DNA from 3 places in the Salegentibacter maritimus genome. Region 2 is predicted to be linked to each of the others. Evidence: riboswitches for the same ligand, from Rfam matches in the RefSeq annotation. Region 2 holds a riboswitch; each other region holds the start of a gene.
The links. Region 2 has a riboswitch for cobalamin ahead of I6U50_RS15430 (ribonucleotide-diphosphate reductase subunit beta). Riboswitches for the same ligand answer to the same signal wherever they lie in the genome.

Region 1 (10,059 bases), on a different contig from region 2:
GAACCTATTTATATTTTCTTTAAAAAAGACCCTGCTAACAATGCGTAAACCCACTTAAGTAAAAAAGTCATGAAAAGAACAAGAGATGTAAACTGGAAAGAATCATTTTTTTTTATTTGAACAAATTTTACTCATTTTAATCAACAGCTATTAATATCGGCTAAAGTGGGTTGTAAGTAACCGGTTAAAATTTCCGGACTGAAAAATAAACCTGGCAGATTGAGATATCAGGATATAAAAAGACTGCCTGAAAAGCCTTAAAAATTCACCTTGAGCTTTTTAAACTGAAATAAATCCAGTTTGGTGAAAATTAACCTTTCAGACAGCCTTAATTTGTTATTGTTAACCAAATATACTTTTTCAGTTAACTACCTCGGGGTGTTACACCCTTTGGCAGTGTCAATAAAATTCCAACTAAGCCTCTTCAGCCGCCTTTATTATTTTTTGGCGGCCTATAAAATACACCCAGAATAGCCTTTAATTTTTCCTGTAAATTTTGGTTGCGATACTCTGTTTTTAAAGCCTTCATACATTTAGCGCAAAGGCAACTTTCATAAAGCTTATGTATGTATTCCAGTTCTTCATTATCCAGTACCACTTGAGAGCATTGGCAAAGTTCTATAGAGCCAACTTTACATTCAAAGGCTGTTTTACATCTTGGGCAGTATTTTTCTTCGTGCTTCATGGGTATTTATAAAAAAAGTTGGTTTTAATTCTCCACCAAAGCAGTTCTTACCATTTTTGCGGCGCTAACCATTGCTTTTAATGCAGCTTCAGTTTCTTCCCATTTCCTGGTTTTTAAACCACAATCTGGATTTACCCAAAGTTGTTCTGCAGGGATTACTTTTTCGGCTTTTTTTAGCAAAGTAAGCATTTCTTCGGCGGCAGGAACCCTGGGGGAATGTATATCATAAACCCCCGGACCAATTTCATTGGGATACTCAAAATCAGAAAAAATTTCCAGCAACTCCATTTGCGATCGGGAGCACTCAATGGTAATCACATCTGCATCCATATTTGCTATACTCTCCATAATATCATTAAACTCAGAATAGCACATGTGTGTATGAATTTGAGTAGAATCTTTTACCCCTGCCGATGCTAATTTAAAACAAGTAACCGCCCAATCTAAATATTCTTTCCAGCCGGATATCCGTAGCGGTAATCCTTCTCTAATGGCAGGTTCGTCAATTTGAATTATTTGAATCCCGGCCTGCTCTAAATCTTTTACTTCTTCACGAATAGCCAAAGCTATTTGTTTACAAGTGGCAGATCTTGGTTGATCGTCTCTAACAAAAGACCATTGCAAGATTGTTACAGGCCCCGTCAACATTCCTTTAACCCATTTATCGGTTAAAGATTGCGCATATTGAGACCAATAAACCGTCATGGCTTCTGGCCTGGAGACATCTCCATATATAATAGGAGGCTTAACACATCGGCTACCGTAACTTTGTACCCAGGCTTTTTTGGTAAACAGAAAACCATCTAATTGCTCTCCAAAATATTCTACCATGTCATTACGCTCATATTCTCCATGTACAAGAACATCTAAACCTATTTCTTCCTGCCATTTTATGGCATTTTGGGTTTCTTTTTTTAGTAAACTATCATATGTTTCTGCTGATAATTTTCCTTTTTTAAATTGAGCCCTCCAACTCCTCACTTCTTTGGTTTGCGGAAACGAACCAATGGTGGTAGTAGCGAACAAAGGCAAATCCAGTACTCTCTGCTGCTCAATCTTTCTTATGCTGAAGGAGTTGGATCTTTGTGAGTCTTTTTCTGAAATTTGACTCACCGCATCTTTCACCTTTTTGTTGTGAATTACCTCTGAAGTTTTTCTACTCTTAACAGCATCTAAATTCTCTTTAAACTCCTTTAAAAGGGGCGCTTCAGTACTACCGGTAGCCAAAGCCCGAAGAGTTTTTAATTCTCTTACTTTTTGCCGGGCAAAGGCCATCCAGTTCTTAATTCCAGGGTTTATTTCAGTCTCCAAATCAAGATCGTATGGAACATGTAACAACGAACAGGAAGGAGCCAGTAGCAATCTATCAGAACCTATTTTATCCTGTGCCTTTTGAATAAGATGAAGGGAATTTTCAAAATCATTTTTCCAAATATTACGTCCATCTACTATCCCGAGCGATAAATTTAAGCTAGCAGGAATTTCTTCAAGCACCCTGTCTAATTGTGATGGGCATCGCACCAAATCCAGGTGTAACACATCTACCGGAAGCTTTAGAGCCAGGGCAAGATTGTCTTTAAGGCCTTCAAAATAAGTGCTGAGAACAAATCTAAGTTTAGGGAATTTTTTTCTAAGCTCATTATATACAAAAGAGTAGGCATCCCTGGCTTTCTCATCTAGGTCTAAAGCTAGAAAAGGCTCGTCAAACTGAATCCATTGTGCTCCTTCTTCCTGTAATTGAGTTAAAAGCTCCTGGTAAACCGGCAATAATTTTTCTGCAAGGTCTATTTTATCAAAACCTCCCTCTTTTTCTTTTCCCAAAAGAAGGTATGTAACCAGTCCAATAATTACAGGTTTAGGATGAATCCCAGCTTCCTTTGCTTCTTTAAATTCATTAAGAATCTTATTGGAGTTAAGCTTAAAGTGCTGATTTTTGGAAAATTCAGGAACGATATAATGATAATTGGTATCAAACCATTTGGTCATTTCCATGGCGGTAATATCTAAGCCATCTTTTTGATAGCCTCTGGCCATCGCAAAATATAAATCAAGATTGGTTAAGTCACTTCTACTTTCAATCTCCCTATAACGTTCAGGAATAGCTCCTACGGTAAGGCTCATATCCAAAACCTGGTCATAATAAGAAAAATCGTTACAGGGAATTAGATCAATTCCTTCGTCTTTTTGAAGCTTCCAGTTTTCATGGCGGCTTTTTTTTCCTACCTGAAGAAGATCCTGAAGTTCACTTTTGCCTGACCAATATTGCTCGCAGGCTTTTTTGAGTTCTCTGTTGCTACCAATTCGCGGATAGCCAAGAATGTGCGTTTGCATTTCTAACTTTTAATAATTAAACAATTTGTTTTAAAAGTCTTTATAAATGCTTCGTAATGCCAGGCGATAAGAAAAAAAAGGAGAAAGAAGATACACCCAAAAAGACATACTTCTCCTGTAAAATAAAAAGTATTATAACGGGTACATCTCTAAGACCTAAGCTTCAAACCGCGAAAGCATTGTCCAATCAGAATAGGCAGGTCTCCTGACTTGTAACGGCTGCTGTCATCCTTCCCGCGTTATGCAGTGGATAATTCTTTGGACAGTAGCTTTATTATGTTACTTACAGTTGCGCGACAGTTCGTGATTCTCACACGATTCCCTATTAATCTACCTTAAGTAAAACCTTTTCTGTTTGATGAAGTATGCTAAAGAACTTATGCGGGATAAAACTAGGGATTATTTATTTAATTTCAAGACTTTCATTGAGCTTATAACTAAAAAGAAGTAAAGATAAATTCAGTTTTTAAGATTCTCAAACCAGAAATTTAACTTAATATTGCCGGGATTTTCGGTTACAATGCTTTTAAGGTATTGTATTAAAAGGGAATCAGGTGTAAATCCTGAACAGTTCCCGCTGCTGTAAATCCTTTCCTTAATTTTTAGGAAAATCTTTTTATTGATACCACTGTCTTTTGGGATGGGAAGGTTTAAAAAGAGGGAGAAGTCAGAAAACCTGCCGGAAACATAAGGAACAAAGCTTTCGGGAGTTATTGCTTTGGGTAGGTCTTCTATTCTAACTATATCCCCTGCTGTTTTGTTTTGTAAAATAAGTTAATTCCAATTATTAACCTTTATACAAATCAAATGCAACAAAAATCATTTTTTAAATCATTAATCCTTATTGGAGGTATTTTACTTTTTTCATCTTGTAGCAAAGATGACGGCCCAGGTATAATTCCTATGGAGTTTTCGGATCTAAATTACCAGAAAGATTACGAATTAACCCTGGGAGATACTTTATCTATTAATCCTGAAATTCTAAATTTACCGGAAGGGACAGGTTTTAGCTGGAAACTAGGTGATGATAAAGTTTCTGAAGCTCAAAACCTTCATTACGCCCCCAAACAATTTGGCACATTTGCACTACAATTTAAAGCATTGGCGAATAACGACTCTCTGCTGCGCTCTTATGAAGTTACCGTAAATGATCCTTATCAGCTTTATTTCCGCCCAAAAACAGAAAACAGCAGTAAATATATTTCTGAAATTATTGAATATAAACCTGCACCCGGCCAATATATTAATAAAACCTACGGTTCTTTGGAAAGCGCAGAAAAATTAGTGGGTGGAAAATCGGCCATTCTATCTTTAGGAGCATGGGGAGGCTACGTAACGTTCACTTTTGATCATACCATTGAAAATAGAGAAGATGCTAAAGACTTTGTAGTTTATGGTAATGCAATGGGCGGACTTTCTGAACCCGGTATTGTAAAGGTTTCTTTTGATGAGAATGGTAATGGCTTACCAGATGACACCTGGTATGAACTAGCAGGAAGTGCACATCAAAAAGAAGAAACTATATTGAATTATCAATTAACCTACACCAATCCAAAAGAGTACGCCAATGTACCCTGGGAAGATAACCAGAAAAACCAGGACAGTGTAATGGTTAATCCCTACCACTCCCAGAATTACTATCCACTCTTTATTGAAGAAAAGGATAAAATGAGTTTTAACGGAACCCGGGTTTACCCTAAGGTGAGCCTGGAAGGATTTGCCTCTATAGATGCACTTGAATGGGGGTATGTAGACAATTTTGATGCTGATTATAATACTTATGCCGGAAACGCCATGGATTTGGATTGGGCAGTAGATGATAATATGAACCCCGTAGCATTAAGAGGTGTAGATTTTATAAGCATCTACACAGGGGCGCAGGGAAATGTTGGTTGGCTTGGTGAGATATCAACGGAAATCAAAGGAGCTTCAGATCTATCTATGACCGAGTAAAGCCCCTAATAATATCCTTTATTTATCCTTATATAAGAACTTCACTATTTTTCCAGCTCCAAATAGTATTGTTTTTATATAAGGATAAACCTATAAGCTTAAGCTCATTTGTAAACTTCCCGCGTCCATCTGCCAAACTAAAAAATACTTCTAAAAATCAAAAACCGGTAGACTAAGATGCCTTAAACCTTAAATTGATTTCTGCTAAAAGCAAAAACAAGATTAATACTATACTTTTGCAAACGTATTGGCTTAGAAAAGTAATTACCTTGTAACAAGCCATAGATTTTTTAAATCTCGATTATCGAGTAAAATAACATTTTTTATCCTTTAAGAATGTAATACTTTTGTCGTACTAAACAGCGCCAATCTAGCAGAATCCCACAGCATTACCCCCCAATTAAACTTCATGCATTATTTTACAAAATTTACAATAGTACTCTTTTTCAACCTGCTTTTTACTTTTAGTTATGGAATACAGCAAAACCCCAAGGACTTTAAAAGTATTGACTCCCTAATTCAGAATAGAGCCCTGGAAAAAGCTAAAGAAGAAAGCTTTCAAATTATCAGGAAACAACCTAAGAATTTTCAAACTGTTGGCAGGGCACACATCTATTTGGGGAAAATAAACCTATTGCAGGGCGAACTGGATATTGCGCTGTCTAATTATATGGATGCCAAAAAGCACCTGGAACTGTTATCTGAAACAGATCGCGTAGAACTATTCTCAGGAATTGGAATAGTGTACTCAAGATCCAAAAACTTTAACAGCGCCGAAAAAAGCTTCAAAAAAGCATTATTGGGCTATAAAAACAATGATTTTTGGCGCCTTAAAACTTTGGTTAACCTCGGCGGGGTTTATATGGAAAAGAATGACCCCAAAGTAATAAAGGTCTACAAAGAGGCTTTGCAGTTAGCTAAAGAAATTGAGCAACCTAAAGTTGAAGTCGTTATTTTAACGAATCTTAGTAATCAATACATCAAAGAATCCCAATGGCAGTTGGCCATTAACACTGCTAATAAAAGTTTAAGGATAAGGGATAGTTTACAAATGCCTCTATCTGTTATTACTTATAACAATCTAGGCTATGCATTAGTAAATTCGGGCAAAGTACCGGAGGGAATCAATTATTATGAGAAAGCCCTGGCAAAGGCTTCTTCCCAAGAACTACAACAATTATTCTATAACTTACTAAATGCCTATATCAATATAAAAGATTATGAAAAAGGTATAGATTATTATAACCGATATGATAGCATTAAAGATCAAATAGCAGAAAAAAGGTATGAAGAAAAAATAGCTGCCATTAAAACATTTTATGATACTGCCGAAAAAGAAAGAAAAATTGCCAATCTAGAGGCCGAAAAAAAAGCTCATAACAAAAAAATTACCTGGCTAATTTTTGGGGGTGGCATCTTCTTTCTTCTAATATTGACAATCATTTTCTTTAGAATAAACCATCTTAAAACAAAACAAGCCTTACAGCAGTCGCAACTTCGTAGTAAATTCCTTAGACTTCAATTAAATCCGCATTTTCTTTTTAATGCGCTCCAACAGGTTCAGTATTACATCTATAAAAATGAACCTAATACTTCTATGCAGTATTTAGATAATTTCAGCAAATTAATAAGGCTTATTTTAGAACATTCAGACGAAGAATATATAAATTTAACAGACGAACTGGAAATTTTATCCAACTACCTTGAACTTCAAAAAACCCCTGAAAATCAAGGAATTTCATACCGCATTATTTATAAGGATGTTCATGACCCGGAAACTATTAAAATACCGGTAATGCTACTGCAACCTTTTGTTGAAAATGCCGTAATTCACGGTGCGAGACAGAATAGAGAAAATGGTAAGGTAAAACTTCTGTTCAGGCAAGATGTTAAGAAAAAAGTCCTCTACATAGAAATTGTAGATAATGGAAAAGGCATTCAGACAGACAGGTCTCAAGACCATAAAAAACTTCATCGCTCTATGGGAAGGGAAATTTTAAAAAATAGAGTAGAAGAATTTAATAAAATGAATAAGTCACATATTGTACTAAATGTAGAAAGGGCATGCAATGACAAAGCTTTTCCCGGCACCAAAGTGACCTTGACAGTACCCTATCTTGAATTCTAAATTTGCAGGTTATGAAAGAAATAAATAACGATGTAAAAATTTTAATACTGGAAGATGATCATGCATCTTTAGATATGATTAGCGACTTAATTAGGGTTAACTTTAAGGATTGTTTGGTAGAAACTACGAAAACTATCAAAGAAGCCCAGGTAGCCTTTGAAAATTTCCTTCCCGATATTCTTATCCTGGATATCAACCTCCCAGACGGAAATTCTATGGATTTTTTGGAGAATTTATTCCAAAAAGGCTATAAAAACATTAAGGTTATTTTTACCACAGCTTATTCAAATTATGCGGTAAAAGCTTTTCGCCTAAGTGCCCTGGATTTTCTTCTAAAGCCAATTTCCCCTCAAGATCTTATTTCCGCAATTGAAAAGACTATAAAATCACTTAAAGACCATCGTTATAGTTTAAAACTAGAGACTCTCTTTAGCAACCAACAAATGAAAGCCGAGAAAAAAATAGTTTTAAAAACTCTTGAAGATATTCATATCATTCCTTTAAAAGATATTATTCAGGCACAAGCCGATAATAATTATACTATTTTTTTTCTATGTGATGGTCGCCAAATCTTAGTATCTAAATCTTTGAAGAATTTTGAAGAAGAGCTGCAAAAATTTAATTTCATGAGGGTACATCAGTCGCATCTCATAAACACTATGCATATCTTATCCTATCAAAAGAAAAGACACTGCGTTCAACTGGCAAATAATATTGCAGTACCAGTAGCGCAATCAAAAAGGCAATCACTACTGGAACTATTCAACGAATACTAATCCAAGAAGGTGGAATTCTAAACGAAACTTATAGAATAATAATTCTTTATTTCAATTGGATTTGCTTATTGAGCTGATACTTACATTTGCTCATAAATTACTCTAAATAGACGTATCATGAAAGCTTCTAAATTTCTTCTAATTTTAAGTTTATTTTTATTTGCCAAGCCTGTTCAGGCACAATTATTCGGAAAAATTAAGGATAAGCTTGAAAACAAAGCGGCCGAAATAGTTGAAGAGAAGCTAAATGGTAAAAAGGAAGATAACAAAGAAGGTAAAACTCAAAGCAAAAGTAAAATAACACTAGAAGAAGTTTATGACTTCAAACCAGGGGACTCTACAATTTTCGCTTCCAATTTCAACTCTATACCTAGTGGAGCTATGCCATTAGATTGGAAAACCACAAGTACCGGCGAAGTAGTTAGTATAAATGAAATAGGAGGCAAATGGCTTAAAATGGGGGAAAGAACAACCTATAAGCTCAACAAAAACATCTATTACCCTACCAACTTTACCCTGGAATTTGATATTCTGGTAGCCGCCGATAAAGTTAACGACTTATCTTCCTTATACTTTGGCTTCACTAAAGATAATAGTATTAGAGGTTGGATTTCTAACGAAAATATCTGGGCCGGAAAACTGGAATATATGAATAACAACGACATAAACATTTACAGTAGGGCAAAAGACCTTTACCAGTCTTCTTCATTTGACCTGGAAACTTACGCCAACCAGGTAATGCATGTAGCCATACAGGTAAACCAAAATAGGGTTAAAATATATTTAGACAAGACAAAAATTGCCGATACCGAACTTTTTAATAATGAAAAAGCCAAACATTTTTACATTAGTAGCCCATTAAGACAAAATCATGGAGCCAGGGTTTTATTCAGCAATTTTATTGTAAAAACCCATAAATAAAATGCTTCTCACCCGGTTTATGCAGGCAAATTACTTTTAGATAAACCGCGTAGTATTAAACCTCAATTATTACTAAAATTACTATTAGTTCCGCTCGGGGCTTAAACTAAAATAAACCGGCTTTAATTATTATTCTATATTCACGGCTCTAGCGGCACACTAAGAGCCATTAGAAGGGAGTGTAAAAAATTTCGGCTATATCTATATCAATCATGTTTATTACCAAAAAATTAATAATAAATCTTTAATTTGGCTGCATAATTTTTACAATCAACAATTTTTAGCCCTTAAAATGCGTATAGCTCAACAACTATTTATCCTACTGGCAATTATAACTTTGCTTTCTTCCTGCGAAAAAGAGAATGATACTCCAAAAACTGATTATTCTATCCAGTCTAATTCAAACTTTGAGCTAACCAGTAAGCACGAAAATGGATGGATAAAGCAAGGGCAATATGAACGTTCTGGGGAACCTTCGGCTGAATTTGAATATTACGCAAACGGCTATATAAAAACTGCTAAAGTATATGCGAGTTATCCAAAGCAGCATCTTTATATGGAGGTGGGCCGAAGTGAAACCAATAAACCACTTTGGTCTAAATATTATACGCCGGAAGGAAATCTATGGTTTGAAACCAAATATGAAAACGGATTTCCTTTGGTTAAAAAGATTTATAGCGATAAAGGTACTGCCATACATTCCTATACCAATGCTGAGTTAACCTCTGTTGAATTTACCTCAGCAGACAAAAGTAACACCACCAAAACAACCTATAACAAAGCAGCCGGAACACGTAATGTATCTATTAATCTTAGCGGACAGGACATATTGAACAAAACCTACCCTTATCAAGAACAAGTTGGTTCGGGAATTTACACAGGTAACCATGTCCCGGTGGCCAATCCATTTGGTGCAACTGAAGCTTCATATTACACCCTAAATCAATCCTTTTCTCAAAGCCCAACCTGGCAAACCACTGCCAACCCCATAGAATTTATGTATCCGTTTAGGTTATTTGATGAGTTCTACAATCCCGGAGATTACTTTGCCACCAAATTTGCTGTTAGCACCGAATTATACCAATCGGTTATTGAGCAATACCCAATAACTGAAAAAGGCGTTTTAATTGGTGGCGGATCATACCAGGATGGCTACCAGCATTTTCAAAATAATTGGCAGGTAAGAGATTCACTTAGGAAGATCTATAATGAAAACCCGGAACTTTATAAGCTTAAATACGGAAATGAGTATGTAGCCAAGCTGG
Region 2 (10,059 bases):
TGTTTTACAGCGATGCCAATAACTGGGGAAATCCAGCAGAATGGGATAAGGATAAAGTAGCCTTAAAAGCAATGGCTGAAGTGATGGAACTGCCATTTGAAATGGAAACTTTTACTATCATGATAGATGATCTTAAAAATGATTCGGCTGCACTTAATTTTGTTTGGGCAAATACAGTAGCAAGCCTAAGCTTTAAAGTGCCTACCGAGGAAAAAACCATGGCAAGTATTGAAAAAACAATGAAGGGTCCCGGTGCTAACGATTATTTTGCAGCGGCAACCTATTACCACGATAGCAATAAAGATTTAGAGCAGGCTTATAAATGGATTAATAAGTCTTTGGAATTAGGAAATCCTGATGCTTTTTGGATTCTAAGAAAAAAATCACTTATTGCGGCCGATCTTGGTAAAAAAGAAGAAGCGATTGCAGCAGCTAAAAAGTCTCTAGCCGAAGCTGAAAAAGCAGGAAACCAGGATTATGTAAAAATGAACAAAGATTCCCTGAAAGAGTGGGGAGCTATGTAAGTTGAATTTTAAGAATAATAAAAAGGCTGTTTGAAGTCTTGTTAAAAACGTCATCCTGAATTTATTTCAGGATCTAAAATGTTAGAAGCTGGAACAAGCCCGCCTGAACGAACCGGCAGGTTCAGCTTGACGTCACAAAAAACTTTCAGACAGCCTTTTTATATAGATATTTAAGCCTCACAACTGGCACAATTTACCATATTGGCTATAAATTCTTTAGAAACACTTTGGCTACGCTGGTAGTAAAGGGTTTTTACACCAAGCTGCCAGGCTTCTATCATTAACTTATTTACCTCTCTTACCGGAAGGTCTGAGGGGATATTTAAATTTAAACTCTGTGCCTGGTCAATAAATTTTTGCCTAACCGAAGCTTGTTGAATAATCTCTAACTGACTTATCTCTTTAAAGGTTTTAAAAACCATACGTTCTTCGTCACTCAACTCTTTTAAGTGTTGCACACTTCCGTGATTTAGCATAATACTACGCCAGGTTTCTTCGGTATCCAATCCCTTTTCCTGAAGTAATTTTTTTAAATATTTATTCTTCCGCATAAAATTTCCTTTGGCCAGACCTGCTTTATAATAATTGCTGCTAAAAGGTTCAATTCCCGGCGACGCCTGTCCTAAAATAGCAGAAGAAGAGGTAGTTGGTGCAATGGCCATAAGGGTTGTATTCCTTAAACCATAGTCTTTAAGAACTTCTGGCTCTCCATAGATATTTGCCAGTTCTTTGCTTGCTTTAGTTGCTTTTTCACTAATATCTTTAAAAATGCTATTGGTTAAACCTTTAGCTTTTAAACCTTCAAAAGGAATTCTGTTTTTTTGCAGGTATGAATGCCAACCCATTACACCAAGCCCCAGGGCCCTATGTCTTTTGGCAAACCTGTTGGCCGATGCCAGGTAATGGTTTCCTTCAGTTTTTGCAATGAACTCCTGTAAAACAGCATCTAAGAAATAGATGGCTAATTTTACAGCTTCGGTATCTTTCCATTCGTCGTAAAGCTCCAGGTTCATAGAAGAAAGGCAGCAAATAAAAGACTCGTCTTTGGTAGAAGGCAAAGCAATTTCTGAACAAAGGTTGCTGGAATGGATGGTGTAATTTTTATCTTTATACACCTCTGGTTTAAATCGGTTAATATTGTCTTTAAAGAAGATATAAGGCAAACCTTTTTGCTGCCTACTTTCCAAAACTTTTGCCCAAATCTCTCTTTTATCCCTGTCGCCGTCTATCATTTCCTGCATCCAGTAATCGGGAACACTAACGCCGTAGAATAGGTTCTGAATAGGATTTCCTATATTTTTTATTTCTAAAAACTCTTTAATATCGGGGTGATCTATATCAAGATAAGCTGCAAAAGCTCCACGACGCACACCGCCCTGTGAAATAGTATCCATAGCTGTGTCGAAAAGCTTCATAAAACTGGTAGCACCACTACTTTTGCCGTTGTCTGTTACTGCACTTCCGCGGCCTCTTAATTCTCCAAAATAACCGGAAGTTCCGCCACCAATTTTGGTTTGCATAATTACTTCGCCCAATTTATGGGTAATCCCTTCAATATTATCTGGTACGTATACATTAAAGCAAGAAATAGGTAATCCGCGCTCTGTACCCATATTTGCCCAAATGGGTGAGCTTAAACTCATCCAGCCGCGTTCTATCATTTCTATAAAGGCTTCGGCCAGTTCGGGTTTATAAAGTCTTTTTGCAGCTGCATTTGCAACGCGTTCTATAGCCGATTTTGCGGTTTCTCCTTTTAATAAATAACCGCGATTTAATATTTGCTGGCTCTCTTCGTTAAGCCACCATAGGCGTTCCTGTTTTGTTTCTTTAAGTATTGCTTCGGGCATTTTCTGGATTTTTAAATTGAATTATTTTTGTGGAAAACCTTTAAAAAAGATCATCTGCGGTAATACTTTTATCGTGTTTGGTATAATCTACCGGGCGTTTGGCAAAAAAATCGTCCAAACTGTTGGCAAAAACTTCCTCCTCAAACCATAGCATCGCTTTATAATCATATTCTGAAACGAAATAAAGCTTCTCTAAACCTATTTTTTCAAGGCTATCGTCTACTCGGTATTTCATAAAATTAAGTAGGTCTTCCTTTTTGCACTGTTCTAAAGAACCATCCTCGAAGATCCAATCCAGAATCTCAGATTCTACCTCCATAGAATGGGATATAATTTCCCTTATTTGGGTTTTGGTTTCTTCATTAAAGAATTCAGGGAACTCTTTTTTAATTTGGTTTACAATGTAAATTCCGGCATTGGCATGAATTTGTTCATCTACCGAGGTCCATGCAATTATATTGCTCACGTTTTTCATCACTCCTTTAAATCTGCTAAAGGAAAGAATAATGGCAAACTGACTAAAAAGGGAAACATTTTCAATTAAAATGGAGAATAAAATAAGGGAAAACACGTATTTTTTTTCGTCTGAAGATTTTGTATTTGCTAAAGCTTCAGAGAGATAAGCTACACGTTTTTTAATAACAGGAGTTTCAATTAATTTCTCAAACTCATTATTATATCCAAGTACTTCAAGCAAGCGGGAATATGCTTCAGAATGTCTAAATTCGCATTCGGCAAATGTACTTCCCAGGCCGTTAAACTCCGGTTTTGGTAGGTGTTGATACAAGTCTCCCCAAAAGGATTTTACAGCTACTTCAATTTGCGCAATAGCTAAAAGGCTTCTTTTAATAACCTGCTTTTCATTTTCACTAAGATGCGAATGAAAATCCTGGACATCAGCTGTAAAGTCTACTTCAGAATGTACCCAAAATGATTTATTTATAGCTTCGGTAAACTGAAGAATCTCGGGATACTCGAAAGGTTTGTAATTTACCCGCTTTTGAAAAATACTCATATCACTTTTATTTTAGTTTTTAAATCAAAAGCATAAAAGTAATAACTGTCTAAGGGAAGTGTGCTTGCAGTAACCCCACAAAATGTCCTGGACATTTACTTTTTATGCGAAAGCAAAAGTCAACCCGGTCGGAAAGGTAATCTGGCTTGTAGTTGAACCTACTTTACAGTTGCGCAACAGCTCATGAATTTCACATGATTCCCCTTATTTATTGAAAAAGGCAATAACCACCGGTATGATTTTACAAAAGTAAAGTTATAAGTAATAAGCGACCCTTTTATAGAAAAACTACGGAGTTATAAACATAGTTTTTCACAAGTTTATTTATTCGATAATCGAGTTTTAATATTCACAAGTTTACTTCCAAGCTTAAAATGACTATCCATAACATGTCTCGTTGGCTTTAGAGGTAATTTGCTGATTATTAAAATTTTGGGATTCGTTATTCTTATTATCTAGAGGCATTATTATAAAAAAGCTATTTAAAAACTATCTTTTTTATAATTTTTAAATCTAAAAGCTTAATTAGCCAATTAATTTTCTGCTTTTATGGAGAAATCATCCATTCTATTGAACTTGTAATAAAACTTGAACTGGAAGAATGTTAAACAAACATTTGAATGTTTAGTTTTATTGGATTTTTATAAATTGCAGGAAAGATATTTTATATTTTTCATTATTAATCTACGTAACCATCAACATATTTATTTAAGTTATGAGTAATTATCATATTAAGAATTTAGAAGAGTATTTTCAAGTGTATAGAAAATCGGTTAGAGAGCCTGAAAATTTTTGGGAAGAAGTTGCCGAAGAACATTTCACCTGGCGAAAAAAATGGGACAATGTATTGAGCTGGGACTTTAATAAACCTGAAGTAAAGTGGTTTGAAAATGCAAAACTTAATATTACAGAGAACTGTATAGATCGTTACCTTTTTACCAATGCAGATAGAACCGCCATTATTTGGGAGCCAAACGGTACCGAAGAGGAGGCTCAACATATTTCTTATAAAGAACTTCATAAAAAAGTAAATAAATTTGCAAATGTTTTAAAGTCTAAAGGAATAGAAAAAGGCGATAGGGTTTGTATTTACCTGCCTATGATTCCAGAACTTGCAGTAGCTATGTTGGCTTGTGCTCGTATTGGAGCTATACACTCTGTTGTTTTTGCAGGCTTTTCTTCAAAAGCCCTGGCTACCAGAACAAATGATGCCGATTGTAAAATGCTTATTACCTCAGATGGTTCTTACCGCGGAAATAAGACTATAGACTTAAAAGGGATTGTAGATAAAGCTCTGGAAGAATGCCCGGGAGTGGAAAGTGTTTTGGTTGCAAAACGTATAAATTCTGATATTAATATGAAAGAAGGACGCGACCAATGGTTGCAGCCTTTGTTAGATGAAGCTTCAGACCAATGTGAAGCAACCACTATGGATGCCGAAGACCCATTGTTTATTTTGTATACTTCGGGCTCTACCGGAAAACCTAAGGGAATGTTGCATACAACTGCGGGTTATATGGTTTATAGTGCTTATACTTTTAAAAATGTATTTCAATATAAAGAAGGAGATGTATACTGGTGTACAGCTGATATTGGTTGGATAACCGGCCATTCTTATATATTATATGGTCCTCTGGCCAATGGTGCAACTACCGTGATGTTTGAAGGGGTGCCTTCGTATCCAGACGCAGGCAGATTTTGGGATGTAGTGGAGAAGCACAAAGTTAATCAGTTCTATACCGCTCCAACAGCCATTAGATCGCTAGCTAAACGAAATATAGAATTTGTTGAAAAACACGATTTGTCTTCCTTAAAAGTATTGGGAACAGTTGGGGAGCCTATTAACGAGGAAGCCTGGCATTGGTATAACGATAATGTAGGAAAAAATAAAAGTCCTATTGTAGATACCTGGTGGCAAACAGAAACAGGAGGAATCATGATTTCGCCATTGCCGTATGTAACTCCGGTTAAACCTACTTATGCAACATTACCATTTCCTGGAATTCAACCTGCTATTATGGATAAAAATGGGGAAGAGCTAAGTGGAAACCAGGTAGATGGCCGTTTGTGTATTAAATATCCCTGGCCGTCTATGGCAAGAACGGTTTGGAGAGATCATGAGCGTTATAAGACAACTTACTTCTCTACCTTTAAAAATATGTATTTTACCGGGGATGGAGCCCTTAGGGATGAGGTAGGTTACTACCGAATAACAGGACGGGTAGATGACGTGATTATTGTATCGGGTCACAACTTAGGAACAGCACCAATTGAAGATGCTATAGATGAACACCCTGCAGTGGCAGAATCTGCCGTAGTGGGCTTCCCTCATGAAGTAAAAGGAAATGCACTTTATGCATTTGTGATTTTAAAAGAAGTTGGGGAATCAAGAAATCACGACAATTTAAGAAATGAAATTCACCAACAAATTAAAGATAAGGTAGGGCCTATTGCTAAACCTGAAAAAATTCAATTTGTTGCCGGACTTCCAAAAACACGTAGTGGAAAAATTATGCGTAGAATTTTAAGAAAAATCGCGTCAAAACAAACCGAAAACCTAGGCGATACATCTACCTTATTAAACCCTGAAATTGTAGATGAAATTATAAAAAAGGCACTTTAAAAGTATACTGCTTTATACTTAAGGCCTCATAGTTTTCTAAAATCTGTGAGGCCTTTTTTTTTGCGAAAGTCTTGATAAATAGGGGAAAGTAAATTAATACCTAAACAGTTTTTTAAGTTTCAACTTATTATCGGTATTTAGTTTTCCAAGAATTGTAATAAACGCAACAGCAGTAATAAAGGCATCTCCTGCTGCCGTGTGGCGATCTTTAATATCTATATGATAAGTTTCAGCAATTTCATCTAGTGAATAATTTCTTTCCCTATTAATAAGATTTGAGATTATTCTTGTACCCCGGTAGAGTTTTACGGTATCCAACACTTTGTTTTTTAATTTTGGAAGTCCCATTCTGGCAAGTGCCTGGTTTAGCATTCCAATATCAAAACCTGCGTGATGGGCTACCAGAACTGAATTTCCTATATATTTTAAAAATGCTTTTACCGCTTCTTCCTCTTGCAGGGTTTCTATACGCTCGTTTTGTATAATCCCATGAATTTTAACCGTTTTAGGGTTAAATGTTTCCTGGGAAATATACTCTTCAAATCCGTCTGCTACATCAATAGACTTATTGGTAATGCCTACCGCACCAATGCATAGCATTCTGTCTTTAATGAGATCAAAGCCTGTGGTTTCGGTATCAAAAACGACAAAACGGGTATGTTCAATTTCTTTAGAAGGTTTCTCCTGAAATTTTGCTTCATACTTTTTCCAGAAATCCGGAAAATCTTCACGTTTATTTTTAAATATGTTTAGCATTATATATAAGGAGTTACTTCAAATCTAAATTTTATTAATTCCTGTACCTGTCTAATACTTTTAAAACAACGCTTTAATTTTATCTTTTCTTCTTTACTTAAGTTCTCCAGGTCTATATACCTGCCACTATTTCTATTCTTTAAACCTTGCTTGGTTCTAAATTTAATTAAGACTTTGGAAGCGTAAGCACAGGCCAGGAATAAATCTTTATTATTCGGCTCTAATTGTGCTAATTTTTCAAAGCGTTCTGCAGTATTGCTAATATTTCTTACCTGATGCTGCAAAATTAGTAGTCTGGCAGCATCGGTTATTGGAGTGATTGCACGTTTTTTTATGTCAAAGAAATCTTTGTTTTCTCCATTCTGTTCTACTAAAAATTGCCGGAAAAAACCTAGAGGGGAAGGGTTTCTTAAAGTTGTGGCCCCCATAACACTATAGAATTTTTTATTGTTTTGTGTTAAACTAAAAATATGGTTAGCCAGCTCATTTGAGAGTTTGATGTTACCGTAAGAAATATCAAAATCAAAGAAGATTGAACATAGTAATATTTCGTCGTTACCGGGGTCTACAATCCAGTTCGTGAATTGCTGTTTCCATTCTTGAAGACTTAAACAATAGTTAGGGTTTTTAGCCATCATCTCTGCAGGGCAATATTCATAACCAATTATGTTTAGTCGTTTGTTTACTTTTCTAGATAATTCCAGAAAGTAGGCTCTGGTTTCTTCCAGTTTCTCTTGCGGTACTTCCTCAAAAATCAAGGCATTATCCTGGTCGGTTTGTAAAAGTTGTTCTTTTCTTGCCTGACTTCCCAGGGCAATCCAGGTAAAATCACAGGGTGGGGGAGTGGGGAGTTTTTTTATACATCGCTCTATTATCCTTTTAATGGTAGCATCATTTAATTCAAAAATAATTTTTGAAATATGATTTAAAGGGATATTTGAAGCTAAAAAACCTTTCAATAATAATGTTATTTTATGTCTGATTTTCTTTAATTCGTTTGTGCTGCTACTGCGCTGAATAGCTTTCATTAATACCGATGGATTATGACCTTCAGAAACCATAATGTCATGTTCTGATACCACCCCAACGACCTTAGTGTTTGGGGTGCCATCTTCTGTTATACAAACATGGTTTATATGATGCTTCATCATAGTAAGCTGGGCTTGTGCAATTGTAATACCCCTTGGGTAACAAATTACCGGCGAAGACATTATTTTTGAAATTGGTGTTTCGATAGAAAATACTCCGGTGGCCACCATATTTCTAAAATCTTCGTCGGTTACAATTCCTTTTGGCGTATTTTCTTCCACTATTAAAACAGAGCCTACTTTTTTTCTCCTCATTAATTGAGCTGCTTTTTTTATAGTGGTTTCAGGAGAGGCCATTACTACTTTTCTGGTAACCGGGGCGGGTTGAAGCTCAAATAAATTATTATTGGGTTGAAATTGCTTTTCCTCCGGCTCTTTTTCTGAAATTAACTTTCCTTTATGTGCTTCAGCGTAAGGATTTCTGGTGTTTGAAGCGAAACTTTGTATAAGAAAACTCCCTACCTCTTTATTTTTTTCAGATAAAGGTTTAAATTTTTTAATTGGGATGGCGTAAAGAACGGTCTCTTCGTCTGCAATAGCATTGATGAGGTAATTTTCTTTAGCGAATAAAGGTCTTAAACCAAAGATATCACCTTCATCACATTTATCAATGGTTTCTCTTTTATCGTTATTTATACGCTCCAGGGAAACTGCCCCTTTATTTACTACATAAAAACGTTTATGACCGGTATCGCCTTCGGCAAATAAGGTTTTTCCTTTTTCAAGATATTTTACTTTTACATTTTTAGAGATGCTAAGTAAATCTTCTTTTTGTAGAAGGTTGAAAGGAGGGTAATTCTTTAGAAAATCGGCTATTCTAGAGGCAATGGTATTCTTCATACGGCTAATTTAAATAAAAAGAAGCACAGCCGTTTCATTCAATTTTAAATATTGATCTTATAATTTTTAATCATATTTAAAATTACTTTTTCGGTTTCAGAAAGAGAAATATAGTCTTGTTTTTCTTCCGATTTAATTTTTTTGAAATAGGGGGGTATCTCACCGGTTTCATAAGAATTTATTATTTCTGGGTGTACGTAATAGCTCCTGCAAACGGCTCGTGTATTCCCCAATCCTTCAGCGGTGGTATCGAAGGCTTTTAAGATACGTTGTTTATTTTCCTTTTCATTATCTGTATAGCCTAACTCCAACAGGGTTTCAAAAAATATTTTGGTAGCACTCCAGGTTCTAAAATCCTTTGCCGAGAAAAGGTCACCACTTATTTCATGAATATAATCGTTAATCATGCCACTATCTATAGCCTGCTTGTTGCTGTTTTCATCATAAAATTTAAAAAGCTCCCAACCTGGAATTTCTTCACACTGATTGATAAGTTTTATTAATTTTTTATTTTTTACGCTTACAGAGTGTTCCTTTCCTTTTTTGCCTATAAACTCGAATTTGATACTGTTTTTAAATGTCTTAACGTGTCGGGTTCTAAAAGTTGAAAGTCCGTAGGTCTTATTTTTCTTCGCATAATAATGATTTCCTATTCTAATATGGGTTTCTTCCATAAGTCTTAGGATTAATGCGAGGACTTTCTTTTTAGTCATTTTAGGTAAATCAAGATCTTTATCTACTTGCTTTCTTATTTTGGGTAAATTTTCGCCAAAGGCGGCCATTTTAAAAAACTTAGATTCATTTCTTAACTTAATCCAGGTAGGGTGGTAAATATATTGTTTACGATTTTTTTCATCACGTCCCACCACTTGTAAATGTCCGTTTTTTAAATGAGTAATTTTCACTTCCTGCCAGGCGGGTGGAATTGCCAGGCTTTTTATCCGTTTAATGGTGTCGTGGTCTTGTATGCGCTTTCCTTTATTTATGTATGAGAAGCCTCTTCCCATTTTCTTCCGATTAATAGAAAGTTTTTCTTCAGATACATAGGTAAGATTGGCAAAATCTACCGTTTCACAAGGGTTGGAAATTAAGCTGTTTATTTCCTCAGGAGAAAGAGTCATTAATTAATCTTTTTTTATAAATATAATTGGAAAAATTCCCGGGGTATAATAAAGTAATGTGAAAGTATGCTTAAGAAAATAAAAAAGTCCTTCTTAGCATAGGCTAAAAAGGACTTTTCATAGTATGACTTATAGTTTGTTAACTAAAATAGCTAAAACTTTCTCCTTCTTTAATTTTTAGAACGCTTTCATAAATTAATTTAATTACATTTTCTACATCATCTTTATGTACCATCTCTACCGTA
Region 3 (10,059 bases), on a different contig from region 2:
GGAGTGGTCTGCCTGTGCCGATAATTTTCCTGTTGTAGAGCGAATGCAGTGGTTGTATGCCTTAAAGAATTATAACGAAGTAGAACGTTTGTACGCTAATTATTCCATAAAAAATAATTTGAAGGAAAAAGAGCTTATCCAGGCATTTATGGCGGAATATTATTTGGGGCGGGGCCAGATAACCAAGGCCTGGAAATTAACTTCACAATTGGTAGATTCAGAGAAAAAAGAACGCTTAAGAAGACAGCTCAACAAAGATGTTCGCTATTTAAGTTCCCTGGAAAAACGAATGCTATTGAAGGGATATCCACCTCTTTTTTACCCGGAAGTGGCCGCACAACTAAAACATAACCTAAGAATTACCGAAGGTGATTTTCTAAGTTTGAAGAGTAATATTATTAGCGATAGGCTAGACCCTACTTCTTTTGGCACCGAGGCTGTGTATGGTATCCGGGATAAAAAGTTACATCAACATCAATTCGGACTTAGCTATTATAAAGCCTATGCCATACCTGTGCAGGAAAGTTTAAAAAACAATATAGATGAGCAATTGCCCGGTTTGATTTATAGGTTTAAATCACGGGAAAGGCTTGAAAAGATTAATTATGGTTTTGGTACCCGTTTGGAGTTTAATGAAGTAGGGAAAGCTTATTTGCATTTAAATGCTTCGGCCTCTATTTCTATAGACAGCCTGTATAGTTCGGTGCAACTTTCCAGGAAACCTGCTATTACAGGACCGGCCTATTCCCTGGATATTTACCAAACCCAATTAAATATTTACGAAGAACTTCAGTTTAAGAAAAAATTTCGCGCAATTCTTTACCTGGAGGGGAATCATTTTAGCGACGATGTGCAGGATATACAGGCTTTAACCGGTATTTCTATGGATGTTGTCCTTAATGATAAGTCTAAATTTAAACCTTATTCCGAAATCTCAGGAATGTTGGGAAATTCAACCAGAACGGGCGGATATCCTTACTGGACCTTAGATAAAAGATTATATGGCGGAATGGGACTGGCATACGAATATTTAGATGAAAATAATTTTTGGAAAATTAATCTGGATGCGGGTTATTTCCTCGATACTTTTTCTGATGAATTCCAACGCTACCGCGGAAATATAACCTGGCCTATTTCAAAGTATCTTTATTTTGATGCCCGGGCCGAATTTTATACACTAAAAAACTTTTACTCCAATAACTTTACATTTGGTTTAAAATATATTTTTAAGGAGAATTAAGGCTTAATTTTAAAAGAAGCGGAAGCTTTATCAAAAACAATTAAGCCCTCAGGGAAGACACTGGAAAAGGCACCAGACTCCAACAGTTTCCGGGGAGAACCTGTACTAACTTTGTCAGGCTGCATTAAAATTATCTTATCGCACAGCTGAATGGCTAGATTGATTTCATGCGAAGCAAACACAATAGCTTTGTTTGTTTTCCTGGTAAGCTTTTTTAGCAGTTTTAGCACATAAGCTTTATGGTAAAGGTCTAAATGGGTGGTGGGTTCATCCAGAATAACCAGGGGGGTGTTTTGAGCTATAGCACGGGCTATTAATACCTTTTGTAATTGCCCGTCACTTAATTCGTAGCATTTTTTGTTTTGCAGGTCTTCAATGCCTACATGCTGCAACGCTTTCTTTATTTGGCGAAGATCATTTTTACCTAATCGGCCAATCCAATTGGTATACGGCTGCCTACCCAGTGCCACCAACTCAAAAACACTCAGATTTTTAGAAATGGGTTGCTCGGTAAGCACAAGACTTATTAAAGAGGCTAGTTCCAGGGAATCTATTTGTTTAATTTTTTGGTGTTTTACTAAAACCTCGCCTTGAAGTGCATCCTGAACACCGCTTAATGTTCGTAGAAATGTAGACTTTCCAACTCCATTTACACCAATTACGGCAACAAGTTCTCCCTGGTTTACTTCAATATCAATAGCCTTAGCAATAATGGTTTTTTTAGCTTTTGTGCTGTAGCCAATATCCAGGTTAGTGGTTTTAAGAATGCTATGTTGTTGGGATTTCTCCAATGTTAGAATAGAAATTTTCGTTTGCGAACTAAAAGCCAAATCACTACCGGGGCACCAATCAAAGAAGTAATGGCATTTATGGGGAGGGTATATTCCTGCCCCGGTAATTGGGCTGCAATATCACAAATAAGCATTAATGCAGCTCCGCCTAAAATAACTGCGGGAACTAAAATTTGGTGATTGTTTACAGGAATTACCTGTCTTATTAAATGCGGAACAGCCAAACCTACAAAAGCAATAGGCCCGGCAAAAGCAGTAATACTGCCCGCAAGTAAACTGGTAGCAATAATAATTACAAATCGGTTTCTTTTAATACTTACCCCCAGGCTTTTAGCGTATTGTTCCCCAAGCAGTAAGGTATCCAGGTTTTTTATACAAGACATGGCAAGTGCCAAACCTACCAGCCAAAAAATGGTTAAAATGCCAACTTCGTTCCACGAAAGGTCTCCTAAACTTCCAAAAGACCAGAATATATATTGCTGTAGTTGTGCTGCAGGGCTAAAATAGGAGAGAACACTTACCACTGCAGCGGTTAAACTGGCAAACATTAAGCCTATAATTAAGATGGCCATGGTATCCCTAAGCTTTATTGAAGCCAGTATTACTGCCATAAGAACCAATAAACTTCCCAGGCTGGATGCTATTACAAGGCTCCATTTAGATAACAGTACTCCTGCAAAAACACCTCCAAAAATAGAAGCTCCCATAATTACAATGGCTACGCCTAAACTTGCGCCACTACTTAACCCTAAAACATATGGCCCGGCCAATGGATTTCTAAATAGCGTTTGCATCAATAACCCGCTAATGGCCAATCCAGAACCGGTTATAATGGCTGTGATGGCTTTTGGTAACCTATATTCCACAATAATATATCGCCAGGTTTCTTTAGAGACTTCCAGGTTAAAGATAGAAGCAAAAACATCTTTAAATGGAATATTTACTGAGCCAAGGCTAATATTCAAAAATCCAAGAAATAGCACTCCCAGAAAAAGGAGTACCAGCGGAAGAACATATTTTTGGGAATGTAACAAGACCGGTTATTTATTTGGGTGTAAATATCTGAAATAAAATGAGGAGATAAAATTAATGAAGAAGCATAATAAAAAATGGATGCCTATATAAGGCCATTTTAAACTTCCGGGTGCTCAATATAAAAGATTTATGCACAATGATACTTACCCGGAAATTCAAAAAAACTTTTAGATAAGGTTTTAACCAGTGCCTTGAAGCTGCTAAATCACTCTTCCAGGGCCTTAAAAAAAGTAGTTTCGTAATTAGGAAGTAGATCTGGGTGAAATATAGCAACCAGGTCTTTTAGTACTAAATCTGGGCGTTGCGGGCCAAGTTCAAAATAAATTACTCCGCCGGTTTCACCTTTAGTAAGGCTTACGCTGTAAACATTTTTTTTCTGAAACACTTCAAATTGCCTGTAATGTTCCGATTCTTCTAAAAGTTGCGAGTAAGAAGTAAACTGTCCGGCACTTATCCAAAAATCGGCGTCCTGGGCTTTTTCCAGCACACTTTCAAAAGATAATGCCATGCTGCCGTTTCCACGGGTGTCAGAATATACGTAATTAGCATTGGCGTCTTTAATAAACTGTGCATGCCATGAGTTTCCGTAAGGTAAATACCATTGGTCTTTATACATAGCACCACTTAAGACTTTTGGGGTATTTCTAGCCGACTTTGCTAAATCTTTAGCTTCTTTATAAGCTTTTTCAATAGATTCAAACTCTTCTTCGGCTTCAGCTAACTTATCGTAAAAAGCACCAAAAAACTTGATCCATTCTGCTTTTCCAAGTGGAGTTTTTTCTGTCCAATCGCCGTTGTACATCACCGGAATTCCCATTTTTTGAATTGTTTCCAGGGTTTTGTTATTCGCATCTATAGCAAAACCAATAACTACTTCGGGTTCCAGGTCTATAAGTATTTCGGTATTGATATTTTCGTTTTTCCCCAACTCTTTAATTTTGCCGGAATTAATCAGTTTTCTGGTTTTTTCAGAAGAGATGTAATCTAAGCCCGGGAAACCAATAAGGCTGTTTTCTTCATTTAAAGCTTCGAGTGCCGGAATATGAGTGGTAGAAGTAACAACCATTTTTTTTACCGGAATTTGCACTTTTTGATCGTACTCCAAATCTTCGGGGATTTGAGCATTTTCCTTAAAAAGAAGATAAGTGAAGGGCTCTTTGGCATTAGGCCAGGGAGATTTTAGTTCTATTAGGTAGAAATCATTAAATGTTTTGATACTAAAACTCTTAGCGTAACTTAATTCAAGCGCTGTTTCAAGCTTTTTAGAAGTTGTTTTTTGTTCGTTCTGGTTATTCTTACATGCAGTTAGGAATAGAAATAGAATAACAAAATTAAGAATCCAGGTAAACTTATTTTTCATTTTAATACGCTTAAATCTAATTGGCTGAAATTTGCTTTTTCTCATTTTCCAGACTGAAACCTTGTTTGTTTTGAACATAGTGTTTCAGGTATTTTTGGAAGAGGAATTGTCAAAAGTAATATTATTTAGAATTTAATAGTTACAACTCGTATAAATGTTTAATTTCGCACTGAAATTTTTGGTTCGGATGTGTTTTATCACGCCGATTAAAAGGGAATCAGGAAAAAAGTACGAAGTTAGAAGTACAAAATACGAAGCAAGAATGTTTTATTCGTATTTCAAACTTCTTCTTCAAACTTTTGTTAAGCCTGAGCTGTTCCCGCAACTGTAAGCTAAGTTCTGATTTTTAAATCAGAATGCTTGTTGTTATCACTTCAAAAACCACTGTTCTTAGTTAAGGATGGGAAGGTAAACAACAAGACGCGAGCCAGGAGACCTGCCAAAATAGTACTAATTAATTCTTAGACTTTCGGGATAAAAGTCAGGGGCAGATGAAAAATAGACAATTTTATATTTTATTTCTTGGCTTGCTTTGTGGCTTGCCATTATGGGCTCAAAACGATACTATAAACGTTTTGGACGAGGTGTTTTTAACCGATATTAAATTAAGAGATTTCTCTACCGGACAGCATGTGAGCGTTTTAAACGATTCGGTTTTAAAGAAAAACGGAGCACTACTTACTTCAGCTTTAAATTTTAATACCAATATCTATTTTAAAGAAAATGGCCTGGGAATGGTTTCTTCGCCATCTTTTCGTGGAACAACTGCGTCTCAAACCGCGGTTTTATGGAATGGAATTAATATTAATTCTCAATTTAACGGTCAAACCGACTTTAATACCATAAACGCGGGCGGATTTGATAATATAAGTGTTCGTGGTGGGGGTGGAAGTGTTGTGTATGGCTCTGGGGCTATTGGCGGAAGTATTCACTTAAATACCCAACTTGATTTTAGTGGAAAAACAAAACAGGATTTATTTTTACAATACGGGAGTTTTAACACCTTAGATGCTCGATATAAAATTAAAACTTCAACCAAAAAATGGAGCTTAAGTGCCGCTCTTGCCAGAAACTCTTCAGATAATGATTATGAATGGCCGCTGAAAGGAAAGAAGAACGTAAATGGGAGCTTTTATAACAATAACCTAAATATTGGTTTGGCATATAGGTTTACTAAAAGAAATACCTTAAAGTTTTACAGTGAAGTTTTTGAAGGAGAACGTCATTTTTCATTGATAAGGCCTTCAGAAACTAAAACCAAATACAGTAATGTAAATTCACGGAATTTATTGGAATGGGTTAGTGAGTTTGGCAATTTTATCTCGGTAGCCAGGTTGGCCTATTTGGATGAAAACTATAGATATTATCCAAATATTGCTTCCAATAATTATACGTTTGGAGGAGCAAAGACTACCATAGGAAAGTATGATATAAAATACACACCTTCAAATACATTGCAATTTAATGCTGTATTAACCAATACCTATACCGATGGAACGGGATCGGGAATTACTGAAAATACCAGGAATATTTTTTCTTCGGCATTTTTAATGAAACACCGGCCGTTTAAGAAACTTCAGTACGAATTGGGTTTAAGAAAAGAAGTTACCAATAATTATGAGAGTCCGTTATTGTTTTCGGCGGGTCTTAATTATGATGTAACCAATTTATATAGTTTTAAAATAAACGCTTCCAGAAATTTTAGAATTCCAACGTATAACGACCTGTATTGGACGGGCGCCGGAAATCCCAATCTTAATCCCGAAACCTCCAACCAAATAGAACTTGGAAACCATTTTAACTATAAAAATTTAAATTTTAGCCTTACCGGTTATTACAACCAAATTGATGATATGATTCGTTGGCTACCCTCAGAAACAGGGGCCTGGCGTCCAATAAATGAAGAGAAAGTAGAAACCTATGGCTTTGAGGTACTCACTAATTGGCAAAAAAATATTTTAAAAAATCATAGTATAGGTGCTTCTGCAACTTATGCTTATACCGTTTCAGAAGATATGAATACCGGCTACCAGCTTATTTATGTACCCTTTCATAAAGCTACGGTGGCATTTACCTATTCTTTTAAAAATTTAAGCCTGGATTATCAGCTTTTATATAATGGAGAAGCCTTTACCAGATCAGACAATAATTCCCGTTATAATATGGATGCCTATACGGTTTCAAACCTGGGAATAGGCTATGATTTTGGAAAAAGACATAGCTATAAAATTGGGGCAAGAGTACTCAATATTTTTGATGAAGCATACCAAAGTGTAGAAAACCGGTGGATGCCCGGTAGAAATTTTAATATATACCTAAACCTTAATTTTTAAACAATGAAGAGAATTAGCAAACTATTGTCTATGGCCTTAATAGGAGGGCTTTTATTAAATTCCTGTAGTAGTGACGATGATATTGTTGATCCCGATGGGCCACAAGCAGAAGGAGATTATACCAATGGTTTTTTTGTACTGAATGAGGGGGGAATTGGTAAAAATAATAGTACGATAACTTACGTAAGTAATGATTTTTCGATCATTGATACCGAGATATTCTCTAAAGTGAATGATCAGCCAATGGGCGATACCGGGCAGAATATTACATTTACAAAAGATTATGCTTTTATTGTTATGAATTATTCAAACTTAATTCATATTGTAAATAGAAACTCTATGGAGCTTGTTCATACAATAGAGAGCGGTTTAAGTTATCCACGGGATGTTGTAGTTTACAAAGATCATATTTATGTGACTAACTGGGGAGATGGTTTTGATGCAAATGATGATTATATCGCAATATATGATTTGGAAAACTATGAAACTACCGGAACTATTAGTGTAGAGGAGGGGCCGGAGATGATTATTGCTGAGAATGATAAGCTATATGTGAATTTACAAGGTGGATATAATTTTAATAATAAGATTTTGGTTATAGATCCCGTTTCTAACTCTATTGAGAAAAGTATAGAAGTTGGAGATGTACCTAGTTCTTTAGAGATTGAAGATGGATACTTATGGGTTATGTCTAGCGGGATACCATCTTGGCCTGAAGATATTGAAGAAACGGCTGGGCGTATCTCTAAAATAGATTTGTCTACTAACGAGATATCTGATGAAATAATTTTTCCAAATATAACAGATCATCCATCAAGCTTTGAAATTGAGAATGATAAAATTTATTATTTCCTTAATGGTGCTGTTTATTCTATGGAAACTTCTGCTGAAGAGCTACCTACTGAAAGTTTTTTTACTTTAAGTGAAGATATTTTTGCTCTTTATGGATTCGAGTTAGAAGATGGTTACTTCTATACAGGAGATGCCAATGATTATAGTTCTAATGGCACAATAAGAATTTATAATATGAATGGTGAATTGGTAGATGAAATAGACTCTGGAGGGGTAAACCCTAATGGCTTCTACTTTAACGACTAAGTATATTGTTTTTCTGTTATTTGCTTATATAAAAAAGCCCCGTTTCATTAATGAGACGGGGCTTTTCCTTTTAGTTTAAAGAATTACTTCTGTAATTCTACTGCTTTTTTCCTAACTTCTTCTGGGATTTTATCAATATACATTCTCTGGTAATCTACATTAGACTCTCCGCTTTCTCCAATTTTAGTAAACCTGGTATCGTAAGAAACTGCTGGAATAGCCATTTTGTTTCCGGTTATATCGGCTAAAGCAGCAGCTAGAAGTGTTTCGCTAGCTTCGCCTAAAGGTAAAAGATTAACAATATCCTCTTCAGCCTCAATATCGGGGATTAAACCTTCCTCATAATAAGCGTCTTCATTAGCATTTTTTGATTCGTAAATGAGTGGTTGAATTACATATTTATGATTAGGATTACGGTTTTGTTTGTTAAAGTTTGGCGAATCGTACAAAGGAGCGGCCGCCTGAAATTTACCAACGGTAGATGAGCCTACGTGTATTACATTTATATAGGGCGCCAGGCCATTCATTACCAACTCACTGGCTGATGCCGTAGAACCTGTTCCAATAACATAAACTTTATTTAAGTTTAAGCTATTAATCAACTCGCCAGTTCTAATTTTATCGTTAAACCTATCTACCAATTCTTCCTGGGTAAATTCACTTTGTAAAAGATCGTTCCAGGTTTGTTTAGAGAATATTTCACCTTCAAACTGCCCGGTAATCATACTGGAAAGGTCTACCGCACTTTCTACAGAACCGCCACCATTATATCTAAGATCTAAAACCAACTCGTCCACGCCTTCAGCCTTTAAATCTCCAAAAGCAGCATTTAATTCATCATCAAAATCGGCAGTAAAACTATTATACATTAGGTACCCCACATTTATACCGTCTATTTCCATGGTCTTAGAAATAAAAACCGGGTTTTCGGTAATTTGTTCCCTGGTTAAAGCGATTGTTTCACCGGTTTCACTAATTACATTTTCATTTACTTCAGCTAAAGAAATTTCATAACCATCGCGTGCCAAAAGCGATTGATAGTTAGATCGGTTCATGGCTTCTCCATCAATTTCGGTAAAAAGCATTCCTCTTTTTACTTCGGCTTCATCGGCAGGGCTTCCGGGAATTACATAGCGTACATAACCAAAAACCCCATTTTCTCCATAAGCTACAAGACCATAGTCCATTCCGGTGGTAGTACTAATACCGCTTTGGCTGTTTTCAAGGATTGTATAATCGTCAAGAATAAAACTAAATCGGTCTTTTGGAGCGGGAACTTTTAATCCTTCATTAAAAAGATCCTCCGGCGAATCAAAACTGGCGAGCCATTCATCTTTATCGGCTTCAGAATCAAAATAATTTTCGTCAAGTTCTGCAACATCTGCCTCGTAAACATAAAAAATACTCATGGCATTATATAGATAATTCTCTATTTCTAAATCGGGATCTTCTTCACCTTTTACCACAGGAAAGCGCTCATCATCATTATCTGTAGAGCAGGAGCTTAATATTCCCAGCGATAAGCCTAAAAATAAAATTAGTTTATTAATCTTCATAAATGTTAAGTTTGTTTTAGATTGCTAAAAATACCTACAATTACTTAAAACCAAAATCTTATTGTAACAAATATTACCACTAATCGTTTAAAGGATAAGAAGGTTAATAAACCAACACATATATGAAACAACAAGCCTTCCTGGATAAAATAAACCCGGTAAAAGATAAAATGTACCGGCTTGCATTAAGACTACTTGTTTCTAAAGAAGCGGCCGAAGATGCTACCCAGGAGGTGATTCTAAAATTGTGGAACCGAAAACATAAACTCAAGGATTATACCAACCTTGAAGCTTTTGCAATGATGGTGGTAAAAAATCACTGTTTAGATGAATTGAAGGCTAAAAAGAATAATAATTTAAGAATTGTTCATCAAAATTATGAAAATAAATCTATTTCCCCTCAAAGAGATTTGGAGCTAAAAGATGAAATGAATTGGATACAGGATATTGTAGCCGATTTACCCGAACAACAAAGAATTGTCTTTCAGCTTAGAGATATAGAGCAACTGGATTTTGAAGAAATAGAAGAAATAACAAAAATGAAAAGTACAGCGGTAAGGGTGGCCTTATCGCGTGCAAGAAAGAAAATAAGAGAGCGCTTAACAAACAAGCACGATTATGGAATTACAAAAAATTAAAGATTTAC

Region 1: linked by a shared signal. The riboswitch ahead of I6U50_RS15260 (hypothetical protein) and the one ahead of I6U50_RS15430 (ribonucleotide-diphosphate reductase subunit beta) in region 2 are both predicted to bind cobalamin.
Region 3: linked by a shared signal. The riboswitch ahead of I6U50_RS03025 (TonB-dependent receptor plug domain-containing protein) and the one ahead of I6U50_RS15430 (ribonucleotide-diphosphate reductase subunit beta) in region 2 are both predicted to bind cobalamin.

What each region holds. Positions count from the first base shown of each region.
Region 1 is NZ_JAEHNY010000017.1:31,006-41,064, reverse strand. It holds gene I6U50_RS15270 (cysteine-rich CWC family protein) at 425-685, opposite strand; gene metE (5-methyltetrahydropteroyltriglutamate--homocysteine S-methyltransferase) at 710-3,016, opposite strand; cobalamin riboswitch at 3,195-3,381, opposite strand; cobalamin riboswitch at 3,512-3,714, shown strand; gene I6U50_RS15260 (hypothetical protein) at 3,824-4,969, shown strand; gene I6U50_RS15255 (tetratricopeptide repeat-containing sensor histidine kinase) at 5,379-7,097, shown strand; gene I6U50_RS15250 (LytR/AlgR family response regulator transcription factor) at 7,109-7,873, shown strand; gene I6U50_RS15245 (hypothetical protein) at 7,991-8,794, shown strand; gene I6U50_RS15240 (hypothetical protein) at 9,087-10,059, shown strand, end outside.
Region 2 is NZ_JAEHNY010000018.1:18,845-28,903, forward strand. It holds gene I6U50_RS15420 (DUF2911 domain-containing protein) at 1-524, shown strand, start outside; gene I6U50_RS15425 (ribonucleoside-diphosphate reductase subunit alpha) at 695-2,371, opposite strand; gene I6U50_RS15430 (ribonucleotide-diphosphate reductase subunit beta) at 2,412-3,386, opposite strand; cobalamin riboswitch at 3,499-3,633, opposite strand; gene acs (acetate--CoA ligase) at 4,102-6,009, shown strand; gene I6U50_RS15440 (3'-5' exonuclease) at 6,103-6,765, opposite strand; gene I6U50_RS15445 (DUF294 nucleotidyltransferase-like domain-containing protein) at 6,765-8,693, opposite strand; gene I6U50_RS15450 (DNA topoisomerase IB) at 8,738-9,814, opposite strand; gene I6U50_RS15455 (M42 family metallopeptidase) at 9,954-10,059, opposite strand, start outside.
Region 3 is NZ_JAEHNY010000002.1:224,349-234,407, reverse strand. It holds gene I6U50_RS03045 (DUF2194 domain-containing protein) at 1-1,240, shown strand, start outside; gene I6U50_RS03040 (ABC transporter ATP-binding protein) at 1,237-2,031, opposite strand; gene I6U50_RS03035 (iron ABC transporter permease) at 2,034-3,065, opposite strand; gene I6U50_RS03030 (ABC transporter substrate-binding protein) at 3,272-4,426, opposite strand; cobalamin riboswitch at 4,589-4,884, shown strand; gene I6U50_RS03025 (TonB-dependent receptor plug domain-containing protein) at 4,918-6,759, shown strand; gene I6U50_RS03020 (YncE family protein) at 6,763-7,857, shown strand; gene I6U50_RS03015 (S41 family peptidase) at 7,941-9,413, opposite strand; gene I6U50_RS03010 (RNA polymerase sigma factor) at 9,536-10,051, shown strand; gene I6U50_RS03005 (hypothetical protein) at 10,032-10,059, shown strand, end outside.